Regions from separate parts of the Amycolatopsis sp. NPDC039088 genome, predicted to be linked through region 2. Evidence: riboswitches for the same ligand, from Rfam matches in the RefSeq annotation. Region 2 holds a riboswitch; each other region holds the start of a gene.
What was found. A riboswitch is a leader RNA that binds a small molecule or an ion and turns the genes downstream of it on or off. The one in region 2 is predicted to bind S-adenosylmethionine.
Positions count from the first base shown of each region.

Region 1: another riboswitch for S-adenosylmethionine. It lies ahead of thrC (threonine synthase); the one in region 2 lies ahead of ACZ7KI_RS16885 (aminotransferase class V-fold PLP-dependent enzyme).
Region 3: another riboswitch for S-adenosylmethionine. It lies ahead of ACZ7KI_RS22655 (methionine ABC transporter ATP-binding protein); the one in region 2 lies ahead of ACZ7KI_RS16885 (aminotransferase class V-fold PLP-dependent enzyme).

Region 1 is NZ_JBVKAE010000010.1:51,381-59,293, forward strand. It holds gene ACZ7KI_RS15075 (EamA family transporter) at 1-724, opposite strand, end outside; gene rpsT (30S ribosomal protein S20) at 1,057-1,317, shown strand; gene holA (DNA polymerase III subunit delta) at 1,370-2,353, opposite strand; SAM riboswitch class I at 2,489-2,621, shown strand; gene thrC (threonine synthase) at 2,634-3,899, shown strand; gene ACZ7KI_RS15095 (ComEC/Rec2 family competence protein) at 3,917-6,322, opposite strand; gene ACZ7KI_RS15100 (ComEA family DNA-binding protein) at 6,319-7,041, opposite strand; gene ACZ7KI_RS15105 (DegV family protein) at 7,188-7,913, opposite strand, start outside.
Region 2 is NZ_JBVKAE010000011.1:173,993-181,905, forward strand. It holds gene ACZ7KI_RS16860 (DUF885 domain-containing protein) at 1-268, opposite strand, end outside; gene ACZ7KI_RS16865 (AsnC family protein) at 402-1,406, shown strand; gene ACZ7KI_RS16870 (RluA family pseudouridine synthase) at 1,447-2,373, opposite strand; gene lspA (signal peptidase II) at 2,370-2,933, opposite strand; gene ACZ7KI_RS16880 (hypothetical protein) at 2,958-3,578, opposite strand; gene ACZ7KI_RS16885 (aminotransferase class V-fold PLP-dependent enzyme) at 3,598-4,962, opposite strand; SAM riboswitch class IV at 4,995-5,109, opposite strand; gene ACZ7KI_RS16890 (M23 family metallopeptidase) at 5,215-5,895, opposite strand; gene ACZ7KI_RS16895 (potassium/proton antiporter) at 6,038-7,516, opposite strand; gene ACZ7KI_RS16900 (ArsR/SmtB family transcription factor) at 7,630-7,913, opposite strand, start outside.
Region 3 is NZ_JBVKAE010000017.1:140,537-148,449, reverse strand. It holds gene ACZ7KI_RS22675 (transglycosylase family protein) at 1-1,144, shown strand, start outside; gene ACZ7KI_RS22670 (DUF222 domain-containing protein) at 1,204-2,268, opposite strand; gene ACZ7KI_RS22665 (GNAT family N-acetyltransferase) at 2,373-2,999, opposite strand; gene rsmA (16S rRNA (adenine(1518)-N(6)/adenine(1519)-N(6))-dimethyltransferase RsmA) at 3,040-3,876, shown strand; SAM riboswitch class I at 4,119-4,209, shown strand; gene ACZ7KI_RS22655 (methionine ABC transporter ATP-binding protein) at 4,420-5,430, shown strand; gene ACZ7KI_RS22650 (4-(cytidine 5'-diphospho)-2-C-methyl-D-erythritol kinase) at 5,552-6,517, shown strand; gene ACZ7KI_RS22645 (ABC-F family ATP-binding cassette domain-containing protein) at 6,586-7,913, shown strand, end outside.

The DNA of each region.
Region 1 (7,913 bases), on a different contig from region 2:
AGGCGACCGGCGAGAGCAGGCCGACGAGAAGCACTTCACGCTTGTGCTCGCGCCAGAGCCACGAGAGCTCTTCACGGTCCTTCAGTGCGTACGGCGCCATCATCAGGCTCTGCACGACCGCGCCGGTTCCGAAGTAGACGATCGGCGGGACACCGAGACCGGTGACCGAATGCGCGTCCCACAGCGTGTACGCGGCGATAGTGAGCCCGGTCAGCAGCCCGTACGCCACGCCTTTGCGGCGAGCGACGCGATCCGCGGCGTCGGCGTGCGCCGGGGACCGTCCGGTCCCGATGACCAGCACCCCGGCCACCACCAGGAACGCCCCCACGAGACCGAGTGGACCCGGCCGCTCGCCGAGCAGCACCACGGCCGCGAGCACCGAGATCAGCGGCCCGGTACCGCGGGCGAGTGGGTACACGACGGAGAGGTCGCCGACGGCGTAACCCCGCTGGAGGACGACTCCGTAGGTGACGTGCAACACGGCGGTGACCGCCGAGGCGAGCAACCACGTCCACTGTGGACGTTGCGGCTCCACGACCAGCGAGATCACCACGACGGGGGCGAGCAGAACCGCGGAAAGACTGTAATAGGCCCACACGAACCGGGCTCCGCCGCTGCGGATCCTCTTGGCGGCCAGGTTCCAGCCGGCGTGGATGACGGCGGCGGCGAGGACAAGGGACAGGGCGGTGGCGTTCACTGGGGACCTTTCACGTTTTCCGCGCATGCGGAAAACCCGGTCCTCCAGGCTTTTGTCCCGTCAGATGAACGGCGGCGCTTCCGGCCCCGCCGATGGTGCCGCTCGGACCTGCCCCACCTGCCCTGATTGTGTGCTGCGCGGAACGGGCAGGCGGCGGAACCCTAGGCACTACGATCTTCACCGTACCGCAAGCACCCGTCCGGAGGCGGCCGCGATCCGCCTCGGGACGGCTGTTAAGCTTGCTCTTCATCGCCGTGTGGCATTCCGTCATGGAGGAAACCCGCGCCGCTTTCGCGAGCGCGCAGGGCCAAGTCACAGCGCGGCGGTGAAACCACCGAGAGATCAAGAGGAGCGCCCCCGTGGCCAACATCAAGTCGCAGATCAAGCGCATCACCACCAACGAGAAGGCGCGTCAGCGCAACCAGGCGATCCGGTCCTCGGTGAAGACCGCGATCCGCAAGTTCCGCGAGGCCGCCGACGCCGGCGACAAGGCCAAGGCCCTCGAGCTGCAGAAGGACGCGGCCAAGAAGCTGGACAAGGCCGTCACCAAGGGCGTTCTCCACGCCAACCAGGCCGCCAACAAGAAGTCCGCGCTCGCGAAGCGCGCGAACTCTCTCTGATCGGCTTTCGAAGGGCCCCGGTGACGCGAGTCGCCGGGGCCCTTCGCCATGTTCAGCGACTGGTGCCGTGTGCGTCGACGACCTCCAGCACGGCGCGTTCCAGCGCGTACTCCGGGTCGGCCGCGACCCCCTTGACCTCGGCGTTGAGCCGGGCGACGATCCGCATCGCGGTGGCGAGACCGTCCTGCCCCCAGCCGCGGGCCTGCCCTTGGGCCTTGCGCACCTTCCACGGCGGCATCCCCAGCTCGCCCGCCATCTGGTTCGGGTTCCCGCGACCGGCGCCGGACACCCGTGCGATCGTCCGGACCGCGTCGGCGAGGGCGTCCGCGACCAGTACGTGCGGGACGCCGAGCTGCATCGCCCAGCGCAGTGACTCCAGCGCCGCCGCCTTGTCACCGGCCACGGCCTTCTCGGCGACGGCGAACCCGTTCACATCCGCGCGGCCCCGGTGATAGCGGCGGACCGCCTGCTCGTCGACCACTCCCCCGGAGTCCGCGACGAGCTGTGTCGCGGCCGAGGACAACTCGCGCAGATCCGAGCCGACCGCGTCGATCAGCGCGAGCACGGCCGGTCCGTCGATCTTTCCGCCCACCCGGCGGACTTCGTTGCGGACAAAGGACTCTCGCTCAGCGGGCTTGGTCAGTTTCGAGCACTCGACGACTTCCGCGCCTGCCTTCTTCAAGGCAGCGGGGAGCGCCTTGGCGGCCTTGCTCCGGCCGCCTCCGCTGTGCACGACGACGAGGACGATGCCGTCGGCGGGCGCCTTGATGTAGGCCATCACCCCATCGGCGAGCTCTTGTGAGATGTCGTGCGCGGATTCGAGGACGATGACCCGGGCCTCGGCGAACAGTGAGGGGCTGACCATCTCCGCGAGTGCCGGGACTGTGAGGTCCGACACCCGGATCCGGCTGAGATCCGCCGTCGGGTCGACCGCTTTGGCCGCGTCAGAAGCGCCACGGATCGCGCGTTCGATCAGCAGCTCTTCCTCACCGAGGACCAGGACCAGCGGCGATGGGGCGGAAGCTTGCGTCGTCACGGTGACGATCCTGCCACTCCTCCTCTCGTGTGCTTTGTCCGGTGATGTGTTCCGGGCACGGTGGCCCCACGCGAGCCCCATGTCGTACGGTGTTAGCGAGGCGACGCGATCATGCGCGTGCCGACAAGTGAATACCGCTCATCCAGAGGGGCAGAGGGAACGGCCCGATGAAGCCCCGGCAACCGGCGTCAGCCTGTCATCCCGCGATCGTGGGATAGCTGACGAACACGGTGCCAATTCCGGCCCGCCTCGGCGGGGCAGATGAGGAAAGGACCTCGCGATGACCGCAACCCTCGGCACGACCTCCACCACCAAGACCCCGGATCTCGGACCGGCCGTCGAACTGGTGTCGAAGGAAGAGGGACACCGGCAGCCGCTCGCCCCCGAATTCGTTTCCGCCGAGGACTTCTCGCCGCTCGAGGTCGCCTACGACTTCGGCCGCGTGCGCCGCGAGGACATCGAAGCGGGGCCGAAGAACATCTGGCGCTACAAGAAACTCCTTCCCGTTCCCTCGAACGTCGAAGAAATCCCCAACACCGAACCCGGCGCCACCCGGCTCGTCCAGGCTGACAGGCTGGCGAAAGCGCTCGGCGTCAAGAAGATCTGGGTCAAGGACGACACCGGCAACCCCACCCACTCGTTCAAGGACCGCGTGGTCGCCGTCGCGCTCGCGGCCGCGCGCGAGTTCGGGTTCGAGGTGCTCGCCTGTCCGTCGACCGGCAACCTGGCCAACGCGGTCGCCGCCGCGGCGGCCCGCGCGGGCTGGCGGTCGGTCGTGCTGATCCCGAAGACCCTCGAACGCGCCAAGATCCTCACCACCGCCGTGTACGACGGTGACCTGATCGCGGTCGACGGCAACTACGACGACGTGAACCGGCTCGCCACCCAGCTCGCTGCGGAGCAGGAGAGCTGGGCGTTCGTCAACGTGAACGTCCGGCCCTACTACTCGGAAGGCTCCAAGACACTGGCCTTCGAGGTCGCCGAGCAGCTCGGCTGGCGCCTTCCCCCGCAGATCGTGGTGCCGATCGCCTCCGGTTCCCAGCTCACCAAGGTGGACAAGGGTTTCCGCGAGTTCGGACAGCTCGGCCTCGTCGAGGAAACGCCGTACAAGGTGTTCGGCGCGCAGGCCACCGGCTGCTCCCCCGTCTCGGCCGCGTTCCGCGCGGGCCACGACGTCGTCCAGCCGGTCAAGCCGGACACGATCGCCCGGTCGCTGGCGATCGGTAACCCGGCCGACGGCCCGTACGTCCTCGACGTGGTCAACCGCACCGGCGGAGCGATCGAAGACGTCACCGACGAAGAAGTCGTCGAAGGCATCCGGCTGCTCGCCCGCACTGAGGGCATCTTCACCGAGACCGCCGGCGGGGTCACCGTGGCGACGGCCAAGAAGCTCATCGAGACCGGCAAGCTCGACCCGGACGCCGAGATCGTGCTGCTGATCACCGGCGACGGCCTCAAAACCCTCGACGCCATCGAGGACAAGGTCGGCCCGAAGGCCACCGTCAGCGCTTCGGCCGACGCTGTCCGCGAGGCACTCGGCATCTGAGATCCCGCCGGCCCGCCTCAGGAACGAGGCGGGCCGCGGGGCTCACCCCGGCGCAGCAGGGCGAGACCTCGCGCGTCGGCGACGACCGCGGTGTCGCCATCCGTGTCCGTCCTGGCGACCAAAGCACCGACAGCGGCCAGGTTGTCCAAAGTGGACTTACTTGGATGGCCGTAGGTGTTTCCGGCGCCGACACTCACCAACGCTACCCTCGGCGCGACGACGTTGAGGAAATCCGGTGCCGTGTAACGGCTTCCGTGGTGCGGCACCTTCAAGATCTCGGCACGCAGATCGACCCCCTCCGCCATCAGGTCGGCCTGCGCGGCGAGTTCGACGTCGCCGGTCAGCAGCAACCGGCCGGCCGGGGTCCCGGCACGCAGGACGACCGACCCGTTGTTGATCACCGTGCCGTCCTGCTCGAGGACTGATCGCCGTGTGACATAACGTGGCCCCAGTACCTCCAGTGACAGTCCCGGCCAGTCCAGCCGTTGCCCGATCCCCAGTTCCAGCAAGGGAATCCCACGGCGCGCGGTTTCGTCGGCGACCTGCTGCCACGCCCACGCGGGCGCCCGTCCCGGACCGACGGCGACCGCACCGACCGACCGGCCCTCGAAGACGGATTCGAGACCGCCGATGTGGTCGGCGTGCAGATGGCTCAGCACGACCAGCGGAACGCGGTCCACGCCGAGCCTGCTCAGACACTCGTCGACCGGTCCCGGTTCCGGGCCGGTGTCGACCAGGATCGCCCTTCCCGGTTCGGCCGTCGCGAGGACCACGGCATCGCCCTGCCCGACGTCGCAGGCGACGGCACTCCACGATGCCGGTGGCCACGCCGGGGCGAGCACCCGCGCCGGCACGAAGACGAGGAGTCCGGCCGCCAAGGCGATCGCCACCAGGATCCGGGCATACCGCAGTCGGATCACGACGAGCAGTACGACGAGCAGGCCGGCCGCCAAGAGCCCGCCCCACCAGCCGCCCGGCCACTCCACGACCGCTCCCGGCGCACGGGCGCCGTGACGGGCCACGGTGATGAGCCAGCCGGCCTCGGGTTCGGTCAGGCGGACCAGCAGTCTTCCCGCCGAAGGCCACCACGGCCCGATGACGGTGGCGAGCACGCCGCACACGGTGGCCGGGGCCACCACCGGCGCGGCGAGCACGTTGGTCACCACCGAGACGAGACTGACCGATCCCGCCATCCCCGCGATGACCGGTGCCGTCACCACGAACGCGGCCAGCGGGACGGCCAGTCCCTCGGCGAAGCCGGACGGCACGCCACGTCCGACCAGCCACTCGGCCCACGGCGGAGCCAGCAGTACCAGCCCCGCCGTGGCCAGCACCGAAAGGGCGAACCCGAAATCGGCGGCCATCGCGGGATCGGCCACGACCAGCCCCGCCACGGCGAACCCGAGTGCGGGCAGCGCCGAACCCCGGCGGCCCAGTGCCAGCGCCAGCAACCCGACCGCACCCATCACTCCGGCACGGAGCACGCTGGGCGCGGGTCCGGCGAGGACCACGAACCCGGCGAGCCCCGCGGCGGCCGCGGCGGCGGATGTCCGCGGCCCGACCCGAAGCGCCCTCAGCAGGAGAAGGACCGAGCCGCAGACGATCGCCACGTTCCCACCGCTCACGGCCATCAGGTGGGACATACCGGAGTCCGTGAACTCACGCTCGACCCGAGGGGACAGTGCGCTCGTGTCCCCCACGACCAGTCCGGGCACGAGACCGGCCTGCTCCTCCGGGAGAACGGCGCACAGCTCCCGGAGCCCGGCGCGCAGCGATTCCGCGGCTCGCTGCCACCAGGGCGCCGGTCCGAGCGCCGACGGCGGGCCCCGCACCGAGAGGACCGCGACCGTCAGTTCGGCTCCCTTTGCCGGGGCCAGCCGCCCGGAGGCGGTGACCTGCTGCCCGGGCAGCAGGTCCGTCCACCCCTCGGCGGGAGCGAGCAGGAGGATCCGGCCGGCCGAATCCGCCCCTCGCCCGTCCACCACCACGGCGTCCACCGTCGCGGCGATGACCACCAGGCGGGTGCCTGCCCGGCGATCGGCGTATCCGGCACCGCGGACCGGACGTGGCCGCTCGGTGACCACCACCCTCATGGTGGCGGCGCTCCCCCGTGCGGCGGCGGCACGGAGGTCGTCCTGCTCGGCGGCCCGGATCCGCAGCGCCACCGGACCGGCCGTGAGCGCGCCGAGAACCGCGAGCGCGCCCAAGCCCGTCACCCACCGGGACGCCGTCCGGCGGGCACGGACGCCGACGAAGATCGCGAGCACCGCGGCGGCCGCACCGCAGAGCATCGTGATCCACCAGCCGCCGAGCAGCCCGGAAAGAGTGCCGAGCCAGGCCGTCGCCGCGGCCGGTACCAGCCGCAGGTCCTGCCCTCGCCACGACGCGGTGTCCACTTCGGACGGATCGGCGGACGGGTTCATCCGACGGACACCAGTTCCCGGACCTTCTTGAATTTACTTTCGCCGATCCCTTCTACTTCACGGAGTTGCTCGACCGTGGTGAACCCACCGTGCCCGGACCGCCAGTCGACGATGCGCTTCGCCATCACTTCGCCGACCCCGGGCAGGGTGTCGAGTTGCTCGGCCGTGGCCGTGTTCAGGTCGAGCTTCCCTGGCGGTGTCCCCGGACCGGCCGCGGCCGGTCCGGGGACACCGACGGCCACCTGCTCGCCGTCGGTGAGCCGCCTGGCCAGGTTCAGCCCGGTCAGATCCGTTCCGGGCCGTGCCCCACCGGCCGCCGTGAGGGCATCGGCGACCCGTGCGCCCGGAGGGATCGTGACCAGGCCGGGGTTGAGCACCCGGCCGACGACGCTGACCACCAAAGGCGCCTTGGCCGCCGCGGCGGGGGCGTCTCCGGCGGCCTTGGCCGACGGCAGGGGCGGCGGGGTCTCCGCCCCTGGCCGGTGTCCGAACAGAGTGACCGCGCCGGTCACGATCACGGCCACCGCGATCAGCACGGCCGCCACGGCGAACCACCGCCATTTCACCGGAACCCCGTCCGCCGTGAACCGGGCGGGTACCCAGCGGCGCACGAGCCTGCCCGCGGGCGGGCCCTGGGTGGGTGGCGACAGCTGCGCGGTCAGCCACGCCAGCCTGGCGTTGGCGGAGGAGCCCGGCGGACGGGCGGTTCGGTCGAACACGTGAACGACGCTACGGAGCGGGGGTGGACGGCGGCAGTGGCGAATCGCAGGGCTGTGGACAAGTGGGGTGTTGTGGACAACCCGGACCCGGCCGGGACCCGACCGCCGATTTCCGTCGGGGCGTTATGGGACGCTGGCGGGTTTCCCTAGCCCGCCCGTTGGATCACGACACCGAGCACACCGGGGCCGGTGTGGGCGCCGATGACGGCGCCGATCTCCGACACCACGCACCCCTCCGGGCAGTTGATGGACTCCTCCAGCCGGTTGGCCAGTTCGACGGCGCGCTCCGGCGAGGCCAGATGGTGGACGGCGATGTCGGCGAGTCCGCCGTCGGCCGCCTTCACGGCCAGTTCGACCAGCCGCGCCACGGCACGATTCATCGTCCGCACCTTCTCCAGCGGCTGAATCCTGCCTTCGGACATGTGGAGCACGGGTTTCACCGCGAGCGCCGTGCCGAGCAGCGCGGCCGCCGGGCCGATCCTCCCGCCGCGGCGCAGATATTCGAGGGTCTCGACGGCGAACAGGGTCTCCGAGCGACTCACCGCGTCGACCGCCGCCGCTTCCACCTCGGCCGGATCCGCCCCCTCCGCCGCGGCACTCGCCGCACGAAGAGCCGCGAAGCCGAGCCCCATCGCGGTACTGCGTGAATCGACCACACGCACCCTGTCCGGCCCGACCTCCTGAGCCGCGAGCACCGCCGCTTCCCAGGTCCCGGACAGCTCCCGGGACAGATGGACCGACACGACGGCGTCCGCGCCTTCGGCCAGTGCCGCGCGAAATTCCTTCACGAATTCCGCGGGCGTCGGCCGCGACGTCGTCACGATGCTGCGTTTGCCGAGCGTTTCGGCCAGGGCCGCGGGGCCCATTTCGAC
Region 2 (7,913 bases):
GCGAATCCAGCAGCGCGATCCTCGCCCGCGCCATCGCGATCAGGACGTCCCGGGTGGTCTTCTCCTCCGCGCTCAGGCCGTCGGCCCCGAGGGCCTCGGCCCGCTCGGCGAGATCGGCCAGCTTCGCGCGGAACGCGTCTCCCGCTGCCTCGCTGAGGTCGGTGAGGCCGGTCGATTCCGGACGGAAGCCCTGCAAGGCGGGCATGACCGGCTCGGCGTCGAAGAGGGCTTCGACGAACTCGTCGGCGAGGGCGGAGACTTCGCTCATGTTTCTTCCCCAGGGGATCGGTGGAGGCGGTATCCCCGACCCTAATGGAGAGCGCGTCCTACCGAAGCCGGGTTTCGCGGCACGCGGACGGCCTTCGCACGGCGCCGGAGGCGAGACGGTAGCGTTCCCGGACGTGGCCGTGACCGATCCCGTGGATACCCGACTGCTCGCCGCCCTCGCGGACATGGGCAAGGCGGCCGTGCACGAACTGGCGGCCAAGGTCGGCATGGACCCACGCGAGGTCGCGTACCGTCTGGTCGCCCTCTCGGGCAGCGGATTGCCGCTGCTCGTGGGCGTGGAAAGCGACCCGAACGGCCTGCGGGCCGCCATCGCGAGCTCGCCCCCTTCCTGGGCGCAGCAGCCACCACAGCAACAGCGTCCGCCTGGCCACTCCGGACCGCACAACGTCCAGGGCACCCCGTCCGGCCCGTACAACGTGCAAGGCACGCCTTCCGGTCCGTACAACGTCCAGGGAACTCCGTCGGGGCCGTACAACGTGCACGGCACGCCGTCGGGCCGTTACCCCGGGCCGCCGTCGGCCCCGGTGCGACAGCCGATGGCACCGCCTCAGCAGCGTCCGCCCGCGCCGCCGCCGCAGCAGTTCGCGCCCCCGATGCCGCCTCCCGATCCAGTGATGAGCACCTGGGGTGTCCCGCAGACCGCGTCCTGGGCCCGCGGCGACGAGCCACCGGCCGCGCCGCGGCAGGCCCCGGAGGGCAAGAAGGGCCGGACAGGCGACGTCATGGAGACCCAAGGGCTGGAAGGCGAGCAGCTCACCGTCCAGTTGCTCGAGGTCCAGGATCCGGCGGATTACCTGTTCAGCGCGGCGGGCTACTCGCTGGAGGCCGGTGAACGGTCGGTCGTGGTGCACACCGAGATCACCAACCGCGGGAACACCCCATTCGTGTCGCTCCCGGACAACTACCTCGAACTGCTCACCGCGGACGGCAAGCCGATCGCGAAGGCGCCGGTCTCCCTGACCTCGCGTCCGCCGCACAAGATCGGCGTCCGCCCCGGGGAGACCCTCGGCGGCCACACCGTCTACGTGCTGCCGGACACCACCCGCGTAGTCGCCGTCCGGTGGTCACCCCGCCCGGAACCGGACGAACGCACCCTCACCTGGTCGATCGACGACTAGTCCCCAAACCGCATTCAGAGGACTAAATGCGTATCAGGGCCTAGTTCTCGTCCTGGAGGATGCGCAGCGCGTTGGCGAGGTCGTCCGGGTACTCCGACTCGAACTCGACCCAACGCCCGTCGGCGGGGTGCGCGAAGCCGAGTGTCTTCGCGTGCAGCCACTGCCGGGACAGCCCGAGCTTGCGCGCCAGCACCGGGTCGGCGCCGTAGGTCAGGTCACCGACACACGGGTGCTTGAGCGCCGAGAAGTGCACGCGGATCTGGTGCGTGCGCCCGGTCTCCAGCTTGATCTGGGCGAGCGACGCGGCACGGAAGGCCTCGACGACCTCGTAGTGCGTGACGCTGGGGCGTCCACCCTGGACGACGGCGAACTTGTAGTCGTGCCGCGGGTGCCGGTCGATCGGCGCGTCGATGGTGCCGCGCGTCGGATCCGGATGGCCCTGGACGATCGCGTGATAGCCCTTGTCGACGGTGCGTTCCTTGAACGCCCGCTTCAGCACGGTGTACGCGTGCTCGCTCTTGGCCACGACCATCACGCCGGTGGTGCCCGCGTCCAGCCGGTGCACGACGCCCTGGCGTTCGGCCGCGCCGGAGGTCGAAATCCGCAGCCCGCCGGCGGCGAGCCCGCCGACCACGGTCGGGCCGGTCCAGCCGGGGCTCGGGTGCACCGCGACACCGACCGGCTTCGAGATCACCACGATGTCGTCATCGTCGTGCAGGATCTTCATTCCGTCGACGGGCTCCGCGACGACCTCGATCGGCGACGCCGGATCGGGGAGCGTCACTTCGAGGAGTCCGCCCGCGGCCAGCCGGTCCGATTTCCCGGCGGGCCTGCCGTCGAGCAGGATCTCCCCGGATTCGGCCAGCTCCGCCACGACGGTGCGGGAAAGTCCCAGCAGTTTCGCCAGTCCCGCGTCGACGCGCATTCCGTCGAGCCCGTCGGGAACGGGCAGCATGCGCGCGCTCATTCTGTTGCCGCCTTCTTCGTGTCCTTTGTAGATGTTCCGTCGTAGTCCTTGCCCAGCAGGGAGAGGATGACGATGAGCACGCCGCCGACGCAGATGGCGGAGTCGGCGACGTTGAAGATCGCCCAGCCCTGCCCGTTCGGCGCGAACGCGGAGATCATGTCGACCACGTGCCCCCGCAACGGGCCCGGCGCGCGGAAGATCCGGTCGGTCAGGTTGCCGAGCGCGCCGGCCAGCACCAGCCCGAGACCGATCGCCCAGCCGACCGAACGCAGCCGCCGGGCCAGCCAGACGATGGCGACCACGACCGCGGCCGCGACCAGCGCGAGCACCCAGGTCAGCCCGGTCGCCATCGAGAAGGCGGCACCGGGGTTGCGCACCAGCTGGAAGTACACCAGCCCACCGAGGAACTCGACCGGCTGTTTGCCCTCCAGCGTGGACACGGCGAGCTGCTTGGTGAGGAGGTCGATCCCCCACAGCACGGCGGCGACGGCGAACACGACGGCGACGCGCTTTTTGGGCAGCGGCGGCGACGGCGGCGCGGTCTCGGGCTCTGTACTCACTCCCCTATTCTCCACGGAGTGTGCTCAGCTCTGTCCGGCGGCCGCCTTCGGCCTGCTCAGCAGCGCCGCGAACGCCCCGGCGAGCACGACCAGTGACGACAACACCAGCGCGAGCCGTCCTTGGGCGAGCACGACCGCGCAGAGCACGAACGCCGCGGCCACGACCAGCACCAGCACACTGCGGTCCAGCCAGGCGAGCAGGACCAGGCCCAGCGTCAGCAGTACCGCGCTCCGCGCGTCGCCGTCCATGTCGAATTCCCAGTAGCCGACCAGATCCGCCAGCAGGATGGCGACCAGGCCGCCGACGGCGAGCGCGAGGACCTTCCACCACCGCGGGCCGTCCCCCGCCCGCGTGGCCTTGACGGCGTAGAAGAGCACGGTGCCGAGGTAGACCACGAGTACGGCGAACAGCCAGCCGTCGTCGCGGCCGACGCCGGAGAACGACGCGTCCAACGCGACCGCGTTCGCGCGGCTCATCTCCACGCCGTACAGGTTCTGCGTCAGGAACTGCTGGCCGCCCGTGGCGGGCGCGTAGGCGAACCATCCCTCCGACCACGGCGGGCCGAACGACAGCGCCACCACGATCAGCTGGACGAACCCCAGCAGTGCCAACGGAAACCAGTAACGCGGTCGCTCGTTCCCCATGCCGGGTGAGGGTAGTGGGTCAGGCGCAGAACGGGGGAAGCTCCCGGGGGTCGTTCTCCGGCACCCAGCGGCCCTCCGGCTTTTCGTACTGCCAGCGGGCGCCGCGGGCGACGATCTGGCGCAGCGCCAGCACGAGCCGGTCCACGTGCTCGGCGGTGCTGCCGAGACCGAGGCTGACCCGGATGGCCTGCTGACCGGCCGAACCGGCGGCGGAGATCAGCCGCTTGGTCGCGATATGCGCGCAGAACGCGCCGTCCCGCACACCGATGCCGTACTCCGCGGACAGGACGGCGGCGAGCCAGCCCGGCTCGAAGCCGTCGACGACGAAGCTCAGCGTGCCGACCCTGTCGACCGGCGCGTCGAACAACCGCAGCTCGGCGAAGCCGGGGATACCGGCGAGACCACGCCGCAGCCGGGCCAGCAGTTCGTCCTCGTGGGCGACGACCGCGTCCCAATTCGCGGCCAACGTCTCGCAGGCGACGCCGAGCGCGTAGACGCCGACAGTGTTGGGGGAACCGGCTTCGTGCCGCTCGGCGCCCGCGTTCCAGACGACACCGAGGTCCTCGGAGTCGCGGGTGACCAGCTTCGTCGCACCGCCACCGGCGAGGTACGGCTGGGCGGCGCGGAGCCAGTCGGCGCGGCCGATCAGCGCACCGGCACCGAAGGGCGCGTACAGCTTGTGGCCCGACAGCGCGATGTAGTCGACGTCCAGCTCGCGCACGGAGATCCGGCGGTGCGGCGCGAGCTGCGCGGCGTCGAGGGCGATCCGGGCGCCGTGCCGTCGCGCCACCGCGGCGATCTCCTTGACCGGCAACAGTTCCCCGGTCACGTTGGACGCGCCGGTGACGACGACCAGCCGCGGGCCCTGCGGGCAGTCCGCGAGTGCTTCGTCCACAGCGGACACCGCGGCGAGGCGGGTACGCGGCGTCTTGATCCGGCGGACGTTCGGACCCTTCCACGGCAGCAAGGCGGCGTGGTGGTCGGTGTCGAACACGACGACCGACGTGTGCTTCGGCAGGCTGCGGGCGAGAAGGTTGAAGGAATCGGTGGTGTTACGGGTGAACACCACGGTGTCGGTCGAGCGGGCGTCGACGAACTTCCGCAGGATTCCGCGCGTGCGCTCGTAAAGTTTGGTGGAGATCTGCGAAGCGAACCCCGCGCCGCGGTGCACGCTGGCGTACCAGGGCAGGAACTCGTCGACCGCGTCACGCACCTTGTCCAGACAGGGGGCACTCGCCGCGTGGTCGAGGTTGGCGTAGCCGATGTCGCCGCCGGTGACCAGCGGGACCCGCAGATCGGCGCAGGCGACCGCCGGGATTTCGTGCGTCGCAACGGTTTCCGCGACAGTGGCGGGGGTGCTGGTGCGTTCGAGAGCGAGAGTCATCGTCATCCTCCGGGCCAGGGGACCCGACGAGGATCCCGCGCTTGCCCGTCGCACCGCGCGACGAGCCAGGTCCTCACCCGGGGCACCCCACCGCGGAAGGAGGGTTGCCGGTCAGCTAGCCGGGGCTTGACGCTGACACTCGTGACCTAGGGACGAAGTTAGCGGATGCCCCGGCGATCGAGCCACCCCTTGCCCGCATGTTGAGACGCCGCTCACGTACTCCGCAAGCGAGAAGAACCCCGGACGCCGGAGTCAGACGCGGAATCGGCCGGGCAGGGAAACGACGGAGCGGGAGCCGACTTCGGTGGCGGTACCCGAGTACTGCTCGGCGCCCGCGGTGAACTGCCAGCCGCCGAAGGTCTTGCCGTCGACCGGTTCGCCGTACGCCTCGGCGACCTTGGTCGAGACCTCGTCGTAGGACATCCCGTTCCAGTTGCCCGCGCCGACGCCGAAGTCGCGGGAGTCTCCGCCCTGGGCGGCTGCCGTCGGCAGGGTCCACAGGGTGAAGTGCACGTGCGCGCCGGTGCTGCTGCCACCACAGGGCAGCGCGTTCCCGGTCCGGCCGAGGGCGTCACCCGGGACGACGCGCTGGCCGTCGGTGACCGCAATGCCTTCCAGGTGGTAGTACCCGGTCCGCCAGCCGCCGTCGTGGTCGACGGTCACCCAGTCGCCGCCGTCGCAGTGCTGGATCCGGACGGTACCTGCCAGCGGGACGCGGACGGTCTTGTCCGCCGGGCTGAAGTCGATGGCGTTCTTCACGCCGGAGGCTCCGTTGTCCGAGTGGATCCCCGCCGAGTAGACCGACTGGCCGGTGTCGAACGGCAAGCCGAACGCCGGGAACGCGCCCGCGGCCGACGCGGGCGCCGACAGGATCACCCCGACGAGAACGGCCGCGGCCCCCAGGCTGGCGAACTGCGCACGAAGATTCGTCACCTTGCGTACTCCTTAACCCGTGACACTCACCCATTCGATGGAGTGGATTGCCGGGAAAGTAATCCAAAAGGAGTACAAAAGGGAATAACCAGTGACGAACTTTCCGAGATCTTCGGACGAACCACCGGGGCTGGTTGGTGACCTACTGGCCGGATTCGCCCTTCCACCTGGCGAGGCGACCGGCCCGGTCGACGGCACGAAGCCGTCGTTCGGCGCCGTCACGCGCTTCAGAGGTGGTGACTACGAGTAACTGATCCCGTTCCTGGAGCCGGGTGTTCTTGTTGGGTGTGAACCCGGTGCCGTCGCGGACGAGCAGGCTGATCGTCGCCCCCACCGGAAGCCGCAGTTCCGCCAGGTAGACGCCGTGCATCTTGGACCCGGGATGGATGCGGACCTGCAGCAGCTCGGCACCCATCTCGTCGAGTGGCGCGGAGTCGACGTCGATCTCGTGCGCTTCGGCGTGCTGTGCCAGCCCGAGCACCTTGGCGAGCGGGGTCAAGGTCGCGCCTTGGAGCAGGGTCAGCACGATGACCAGGACGAACACCGCGTCGACGAGTTCCTGCGCGCCGGGCACCCCGGACGACAGCGGGATCAGCGCGAGCACGATCGGGACCGCCCCGCGCAGTCCGGCCCAGGACAGGAACACCTGTTCTCGCCACGGAATCTTGAACGGCAGCGCCGACAGCACCACCGACAGCGGACGAGCCAGCAACAACACGACCGCGCCCGCCACCAGCCCCTGGACCAGGCTCTCCAAGATCCTGCTCGGCGAGGCGAACAGGCCCAGCAGCACGAACAGCCCGATCTGCGCGAGCCAGCCGAGGCCTTCGGCGAAGGAAAGCGTGTCCGAGCGGTGCGGCAGCTTCGAATTCCCCAGCACCAAAGCCGCGACATAGGTGGCGAGCAGGCCGGACGCGTGGGCGAGCTGCCCGCTCGAATACGCCACGACGCATACCGCGATCGTGGCCAGCGGGTACAGACCGGTGGCCGGGAGCGCGGCCCGGCGCAGCGCCTGCGCGCCGCCCCAGCCGAAAGCGAGGCCGATCACCAGGCCGGCGGCGAGTTCGTAGATCACCAGCAGCGGCAGCGACCAGTCCACGGTCGCGCCCTCGGCCAGGACGACGACGGCGATGTAGGCCGGGGCGTCGTTGATGCCCGACTCGATTTCCAGCGCGCCGACGAGCCGCTTCCCGATCCCCGCCGATCTCAGCACCGAGAACACCGCGGCGGCGTCGGTCGAAGCGAGCACCGCGCCCCACAGCAACGCCATCCGCCAATCGAGACCGAGCAACCAGTGCAAGGCGGCGCCGGTGACCGCGATGCTCACCGCGACGGCCACTGTGGACAGTGCGATTCCGATGCCCAGCGAGGGTTTCACGGCCGACCACCGGGTGGTGAGGCCACCTTCGGACAGGATCATCACCAGCGCGGCCAGCCCGAGCGACTGGGTGAGCTCGGAGTTGTCGAACTGGATGCCGAACCCGGCTTCGCCGAGCAGGACCCCCATCCCCAGATAGAGCAGCAGCGAGGGAAGGCCGACCCGGATCGACACCCGGACGGCGATCACGGCGACGAGAAGGACGGCACCGCCGGTACCCAGGACGAGCGGGAGCTGCTCCATGAGTCGCCTCCCGTCCGGCCGCCGTGAGGGCTTCAGAATAGTGAGGCGGTGCTCGTCACTCCTTCGTGTACCGCTTGACGGCGAGTCGGCCGGCCTGTGTTACAGAATGTCCTTTAAGGACTCCGCAGAGCTAGCAGGTCGACGCCGAGCGCCGCGAACGGCTCTTCCGCCGCGGGCAGGACCTTCACCGCGCGGTTGCCCTCACGGGACAACCAGCCGACCTTCACTCCGTGAGACAGTAACGCCGACGGCACCCGGCCCGCCAGATGTTCACGCCGCTCCGTCCAATCCAGACAGTCGCGCAGCAGCGGGCGGCGGCTCTCCGCGATCTCCACGCCGAGTTCGCCCAGCACCTCGCGGCCCCGTCCGGTCAGGGTCAGGCCGTCCGCCTCGCCGA
Region 3 (7,913 bases), on a different contig from region 2:
CGCGACCAAGGACGAGATCATTTCGAACTCGACCCGCGTGTGGAAGAAGCGTTTCCTCAAGGGAACCGTCATGGCGGTGCTGCTCACCCTCGGCGGTGGCGGCGCGGCCGCGATGGCGATGAACAAGAGCGTCACGCTCGACATCGACGGCCAGCAGCGCACCGTGCACAGCTTCGGCGACACGGTCGGCGAGGTCCTCGAAGACGCCGGCCTTTCGGTCGGCGCGCACGACTCGCTCTCGCCCTCGCCTCAGGCCGAGGTCGGCGACGGCGGCGTCATCAAGCTGGAGCGCGGCCGCAAGCTGAACCTGGTCGTCGACGGCGTAGCGCAGGAATCCTGGGTCCGCGCGACCAACCTCGGCGAGGCCCTGAACCAGCTCGGCCGTGCCGATCTCGCGAAGTCCGGTACCTGGACCTCGATGCCGCAGAACGGCGAACTCCCGCTCGAGGGCGCCACTGTCGAGGTCAAGACCCTCAAGAACGTCACCCTCTACGACGGTGCGAACGAACCGCGCAAGGTCCAGACCAACTCGGTCACCACCAAGGAATTCCTCGGTGAGCTGCGGATGACCCTCGGCCCGGACGACGAGGCCGTCGGCGGTCTCGACGTCAAGCTGGTCGACGGCGCCGAGGTCCACGTCAGCCGGACCGGCGTCACCATGGTCAAGCAGAACGAGGAAATCGCACCGCCCGAGCAGAAGGTCGACGACCCGGAGCTCGAAAAGGGCAAGACCAAGGTCGAAGACCCGGGTACTCCTGGCCAGAAGACCGTGACCTACAAGGTCACCCAGCGCAACGGCAAAGAGGTCGGCCGCGAGAAGGTCTCCGAAGAGGTCATCACCGAGGCCAAGCCCAAGATCATCAAGGTCGGTTCGAAGAAGCCCGCGGATCCGGTCATCGGTGACGCCGGCGCCTGGGACCGCATCGCGCAGTGCGAGTCGACCGGGAACTGGGCCGCGAACACCGGTAACGGCTACTACGGTGGCCTGCAGTTCAACAAGAGCACCTGGGATGCCTACGGCGGCTCGCAGTACGCCGCGTACCCCCACCAGGCCAGCAAGGCCCAGCAGATCGCTGTCGCTGAGAAGGTCCGCGACGACCGTGGTGGTTACAGCGCTTGGCCGCACTGCGGCAAGAAAGCCTGACGCCAGATCATTCTCCTTTCCTGAAGGCCATCGTGTGGGCTCCTCCCGCAGGGTGGCCTTCAGGCCGTTTTTCGCCGCTGAGAGTGCGTAGCGTCTTCGTCGGAGATCTGAACGACCGATCGGTCGAGCGCCGTCGATGGGGTTTCGGCGCCGGTTCTTGACCTCGACAGCCGGAACCACCAACGCGACGGTCGGATGTGGGCCACATCGCGAGCCTTGTCCGACCGCACGCTGTCGCCGCCGCTGTGTCGGCTTTGGCGGCTCTGTTCCCGTGGCTGGGCGGTACCGGGGTCGTTCGCCGGTTTCTCGACCGGCTCCGCGGGTTCAGGCTGCTCTGCGACCGGCTCTGATGCCTGCCGGGGCATAGGGACGTCCGGGCTGCTCTCCGCAAGATCGACGATCTCCGCGAAAGCGTCGCCGCGTCTTTCGGCCGGCGTGCGGCTGTCGGCTTTCCCGTCGGGGGCCGGTTGTGCCAACGGAACGAGAAGCGCGTTCAGGCGGGCGCCTGTCTCAGGGTCGAGATCGCCGCGCATATCCCAACGACCGGTGCGTTTCTGACGCAACCAGAACTCGCTTCGCGGAGTTCTCGGGTTTGGGTCGTCGGTGCCGTTGCCGTCCGGGTCTAGACGCGCGAGCAGATCCGTTCCGGCAATCGTGACGTCACGCGGCCTTGCGACGCTGGCAAGATCGACCAGCACTTTCTCCGCGTCGAGCCGTGCGCTTGCGGCGACGTGCTCTGGCAGCCTCCTCATGACCGTGACGATCCGGTCGATGCCGGCCTCGGCCAGTACGCCGGTGGCGGCTGCGGCTCCGGTCATAGGCGCGACGGGTGGAGTCGTGGTCCCGTCGCGCGTACGTCTCGAGTTGAGGGCCAGCGCTCGACCGGTCACCTTTCTCGCCTCGGCTCGGGAGACCCGGGCAACGTGCTCGTAGAAGACGGCGATCGAGTTGTACCCGTAGAGGTCTCGGACCCCGCGGGATTCGATCTCGGCCAGGATCTGGCCGACTTCGGCGAAAAGGCGTCGCCCTTCGCGCAGTCGTGTCTGCAACTCGTGGAGAAGCAGCTCGGGGTCACCTTCCGGCAGGTTCAGCGGGAAGGTCTTGGGGGTGTTTGTACTGGTCATCCCTCGATTGTCGAGCCAGAGTCGAACTAGTGCACGGTATCGATCGGGTGAATGATCATTACGCTCTGGCAGCTCGAACTTGCGCGCATCACTCCGTCGTAGGACTAGGTCGCGTCGGAGACGTCGGAAGGATGATGCGGTCGAGTTCCGGGGAAGCGGTGCCCGGCGCCATTCATGTGCTCCCACTCCTCGCGGAGGACTCCGTAGACAACGGCATCGTGCACGCCGCCAGACCAGCGCCGAGCGCGCCGGAACCGGCCTTCCTCGACGAACCCCAGCCGTCGTCCGACGGCGATCATTCCCGGGTTGCCCGAGAACGTGGCGAAGTCCAGGCGGAGTGCGTCGGTGCGGGAGAACAGGTAAGTCGTCCACAGGCGCAGTGCCTCGGAGCCGAACCCGCCGTTCCAATAGCGCTCGTCGTAGATGACCAGCCCCAGCCGTCGCCAGTCGGTTTCCCTGCTCTCCCAGTACCAACTGACCTGACCGATCAACCGGCCGTCGCTCAGGTCGGTCACCGCGAGGCTGCTGCGAGGATCGGGTAGCTCCGACTTGGCCGCGGTGAGCTTGAGTGCCGTGGATTCGGTATCCGCGGCTGTCGGAAGACCGAAGTACGGGCCATTCGTCTTATGCCATGGCCGCGCGGGATCGAGTAGGTCGCGGAGCGATCGGATATCCGACGGCCGCCAGTCACGCAGCCGGACTTTCTCACCTTCGAGTGCGACGTTGTCCACCGGCCAATCGTGGCCCACCGGGGCTGGCTACGATCGTCAGGTGACTGAACTGCTCGGGCCTGCGGAGATCAGGGCGTTGGCGGCCGAGCTGGACGTACGTCCGACCAAGAAGCTCGGTCAGAATTTCGTGCACGATCCGAACACCGTGCGCCGTATCGTCGATCTTTCAGGAGTCGGCGAAGACGACGTCGTACTGGAAGTCGGACCGGGGCTCGGCTCGTTGACCCTTGGTCTGCTCGCGACCGGTGCCAAGGTCGTCGCGGTCGAGATCGATCCCGTCCTGGCCGGACGGTTGCCGGACACGGTGGCCGAGCGAGGGGGGGCCGAAAGGCTGACGGTCGTCGGGGCGGACGCTTTGCGGATCAAGGCGGAGGACCTGCCCGAACGGCCCACGGCGCTCGTCGCGAATCTGCCGTACAACGTCGCCGTTCCCGTCGTGCTGCACCTACTTGCCGAGCTGCCGTCGCTGACCAGCGGTCTCGTGATGGTCCAGACCGAGGTCGCGGACCGGATGGCCGCCGGGCCCGGGAGCCGGACTTACGGCGTGCCCAGCGTCAAGCTGGCGTGGTACGGGAAGGCGCGCAAAGTCGCCGCGGTGCCGCGATCGGTGTTCTGGCCTGTTCCGAACGTGGATTCCGCATTGGTCGCCTTCGAACGTGGCGACTTGGTGTGGTCCGTGGACCGGCAGCGCCTGTTCGCGGTCGTCGACGCCGCCTTCTCCCAGCGGCGAAAGACTTTGCGCGCGGCGCTGGCGTCGTGGGCAGGTTCCGCCGAACGGGCGGGGGAGTTGCTCGAGAAGGCGGGTGTCGACCCCAAGACTCGCGGCGAGCAGTTGGATGTTCATCAATTCGCTCGTATCGCCGCCGCGGCCGAATGACCAGCGGGTGGGCATGAGGGTGCTGCCCGTCGAATGCCGTCCGAGGTCAGCACGATGGCATAACCCTCTTCTCGATATGCGCCGTTCTAGCCTGTCTTAGCAGGCGGGAACCGTGACGCGGATCTGGAAACGCTGCCGCTGTCTCATGATATGGACAGCGGATCCTGTAGAGTGGGCACCGCCAGACGTGTGATCTGCGCCTACGCGCTTGCTTTCATCCAGTGGGATCGGTTTTACTCAGTGGGCCATCCCGAGCGACTGAGAGACCTGGCTCGCCGAAGTCGCAGCAACCACCCTCCACAGGGCAGGTGCTACCGCCAGGACCGATGGAGGCTGTGCCTAATGAACAGGGTCACCCACCCGCTCCTGCTGACCAGGCGACGTGTCGTCGATGAAGGTCGCCGCACGGTAAGTGCGTGTCGACGCTCCACCGTTACTGCCTGAGTCTTTCCCTTACCTCTGAAATCCGTCCGCTCTGGACGGTTAATCGGTGACGGTTGGCGCGCTCGAAAGAAGCGGCGCCCCATTCGCATGGAGCCTTTCGTGATCACTGTCGAAAACTTGTCGAAGTCCTTCCCCCTCAACGGAAATCCCGTCGTCGCCCTGCGCGACGTCAGCGTGGACATCCAAGCGGGCTCGCTGTTCGGAGTCGTCGGTCCGGCGGGCTCCGGCAAGTCGACCCTCGCTCGTTGCATCGGGCTTCAGGAGCGTCCTGACCGGGGCGTCGTCCGGCTCGACGGCCTCAACACCGGGACGCTGGACGGACGCCGCCTGCGCGAGATCCGCCGCCAGGTCGGTGTCGTGAGCACCAAGCCGGAGCTGCTCGCGGAGCGCACCATCGCCGGCAACATCGCTTCACCGCTCGAGCAGCTCGGCCTCGACGGACCGCAGCGCCGAAACCGGGTGGGCAACCTGCTCGACCTGGTCGGACTCACGCCACGGGCAGGTCAGCGGCCGGGCGAACTGTCCGAGGGGCAGCTGCGCCGAGTGGCGATCGCCAAGGCCTTGGCCGCCGGGCCGTCCGTGCTCCTGGCCGACGACCCGACCGCGGGTGTGCGGCCCGAGGAGTCCGGCGCGGTTTTGACCGTGCTCGACCGTGCGCGCGCCGAGCTCGGCGTGACCGTGCTGCTCACCACACCTGACGTCGGCGTGGTTCGCCGTGTCTGCGATGACGTGGCGGTTCTCGAAGCCGGTGCGATCATCGAACGCGGGACCGTGCTCGACTTGGTCTCCGACCCGAACAGCCGGACGGCGCAGGCGCTGCTTCCCGCGATCGAAACCAGCCGGGCTCAGGCCTCGAAGTACGACCGCGCGGTGGACGTCGTGCTTGTCGGCTTCGCGTCGGTCGGCGCCCTGCTGCCCGAGGCCGCCGGCCGCTTCGACGTCGAACTCGCCACCATCGGGGGCGGTCTGACCCGCATCGGCGACACACCGGTCGGCCGGTTCCGCCTCGGTGTGCGCGGTGAGCACGCGGACGCCGCGCTCGCCTGGATCGCCGAACGCGGCGGCCACGTGACGCACCCGGTTCGCGGACCGCAGGGCGTCGCCGCCTGATTTCTCCACGAACGGGCCGCCCTGGACTAAATCCGTCCAGGGCGGCCCGTTCATGTCTGACTCGTCCTGTTCTCTTTCTCCTGGTGGCAGCACAAGTGGGGCGGCCACGTAGGCTTGACGCGTGCTCGCCGTCGTACCGCCTCCAGTCACCGTCAGGGTTCCCGCCAAGGTCAACCTGCACCTGTCGGTCGGTGACGTACGTCCGGACGGCTACCACGAGCTGGTGACCGTGTTCCAGGCGCTTTCCCTGACCGACGAGGTGACCGTGGCGGTCACCGAAGACCCGGGTGTCGAGGTCTATGGCGAGGGGGAAGGTTCCGTACCGACCGGGGCCAACAACCTGGCATGGAAGGCCGCGCAGGCGCTGGCGGCTCATGTAGGCAAGGCGGACGGCGAATCCAAGGTTCGCGTGGTGCTCCGCAAAGGCATCCCGGTCGCCGGAGGGATGGCCGGGGGCAGCGCTGACGCGGCCGCGACCTTGGTCGGGCTCGCGTCACTCTGGAAGCTCGACATCTCCCGCGACGAACTGGCCGGTATCGCCGCCAAGCTCGGCAGCGACGTCCCTTTTGCGCTTTACGGTGGAACCGCACTGGGGACAGGCCGAGGTGAGCAACTGGTGCCGGTCCTGTCGCGGCACACCTTCCACTGGGTACTGGCGTTCGACCAGCGTGGTCTTTCGACCCCGCGTGTGTTCGGCGAACTGGACAGGTTGCGCGAAGAGGGCAACCCGCCGCGGATCGGTTCCCATACCCCGGTGGTCGAAGCGCTGGCGTCGGGTGACCCTCGGCAGCTGGCCCTGCTTCTGGGCAACGACCTGCAGGCGGCCGCCGTCTCGTTGCGTCCTGGACTGCGGCGCACCTTGAGGGCGGGGGTCAACGCGGGGGCACTCGCGGGCACCGTCTCCGGGTCCGGGCCGACCTGCGCGTTTCTCTGCGCGGACGCCCAGTCTGCGGTCGAGGTCGCCGCGGAGTTGTCCGGTGTGGGGGTGTGCCGGACGGTTCGCGTCGCGCACGGACCGGTTCCCGGCGCCCGGCTGGTCGGCGGGGACGACGCGCCACGACCGGCGCCGCCTCGAGTACACGCGTGAGGATGTCCGAACGGACATGTCTTAAATTCCCTTGTGGTGCAAGCTTTTTGGAAAGGATCGGCTGAGGAATGGCCAACTTGGTCAACCTGGAGTCGGTGAGCAAGTCCTACGGGGTGCGCCCGCTGCTCGATGGTGTTTCGCTTGGTGTCGCGGAGGGACAGCGCGTCGGCGTCGTCGGTCTCAACGGAGGCGGGAAGACGACCTTGCTGGAAGTCCTCGCGGGGCTCAGTGAGCCGGACGCGGGGCGGGTGAGTCACGTCCGTGGCCTGCGGATGGCCGTCGTCACCCAGCGGACCGAGCTTCCCGGCGGCAGCACCATCGGCGACGTCGTGCTGGAGCGCTACGGCGCGGAGCACGAATGGGCCGCCGACGCGCGAGTCAGGTCCATTATGGACGGTCTGGGGATCACCGCTCTCGGGGTCGACACCCCGACGGCGAACCTGTCCGGCGGTGAACGGCGTCGAGTCGCGCTGGCCGCGGCCCTCACCGGCGAGCTCGACCTCGTGGTCCTCGACGAGCCGACGAACCACTTGGACGTCGAAGGTGTGCGGTGGCTGGCGGACCACCTGCTCAACCGCAAGATCGCGGTCGTGGTCGTCACCCACGACCGGTGGTTCCTCGACACGGTCGCGAGTGTGACCTGGGAGGTCGCCAACGGTCGCGTCGAACAGTACGAAGGTGGCTACGCGGACTGGATCTTCGCGCGGGCGGAGCGGGCGAGGTTGGCGGCGACGGCCGAGGAGAAGCGGCAGAACCTGGCGCGCAAGGAACTCGCGTGGCTGCGGCGCGGCCCGCAGGCCAGGACCTCGAAGCCGCGTTACCGGGTCGAGGCGGCGGAGGCGCTGATCTCCGACGTCCCGGAGCCGCGTGACTCGGTCGAATTGCAGACGTTCGCGCGGCGACGGCTGGGAAAGACCGTGCTGGAAATCGAGGACGCCACCCTGACCGCCGGCGACCGCACCCTGCTCGACCACGTCACGTGGCGGATCGGGCCCGGCGACCGGATCGGGCTGGTCGGCGTCAACGGGTCGGGCAAGACGACGTTGCTCAAACTGCTCGGTGGTGACAAGGAGCCCGAGACGGGGCGCCGCATCGAGGGGAAGACAGTCAGCCTCGCGCACCTTCGGCAGGAACTCGACGACCTGCCGGGTGACCTGCGCGTCCTGCAGGCCATCGAAGAGGTCTCCGGACGCGTCGTGTTCGGCAAGCAGGAACTCACCGCTTCGCAGCTGGCCGAAAAGCTGGGTTTCCCCGCGGCGAGGCAGTGGACCCCGGTCGAAGACCTTTCCGGTGGTGAACGCCGTCGGCTGCAGCTGTGCCGGCTCCTGATGGCCGAACCCAACGTGCTGCTGCTCGACGAACCGACGAACGACCTCGATATCGACACGCTGCAGCA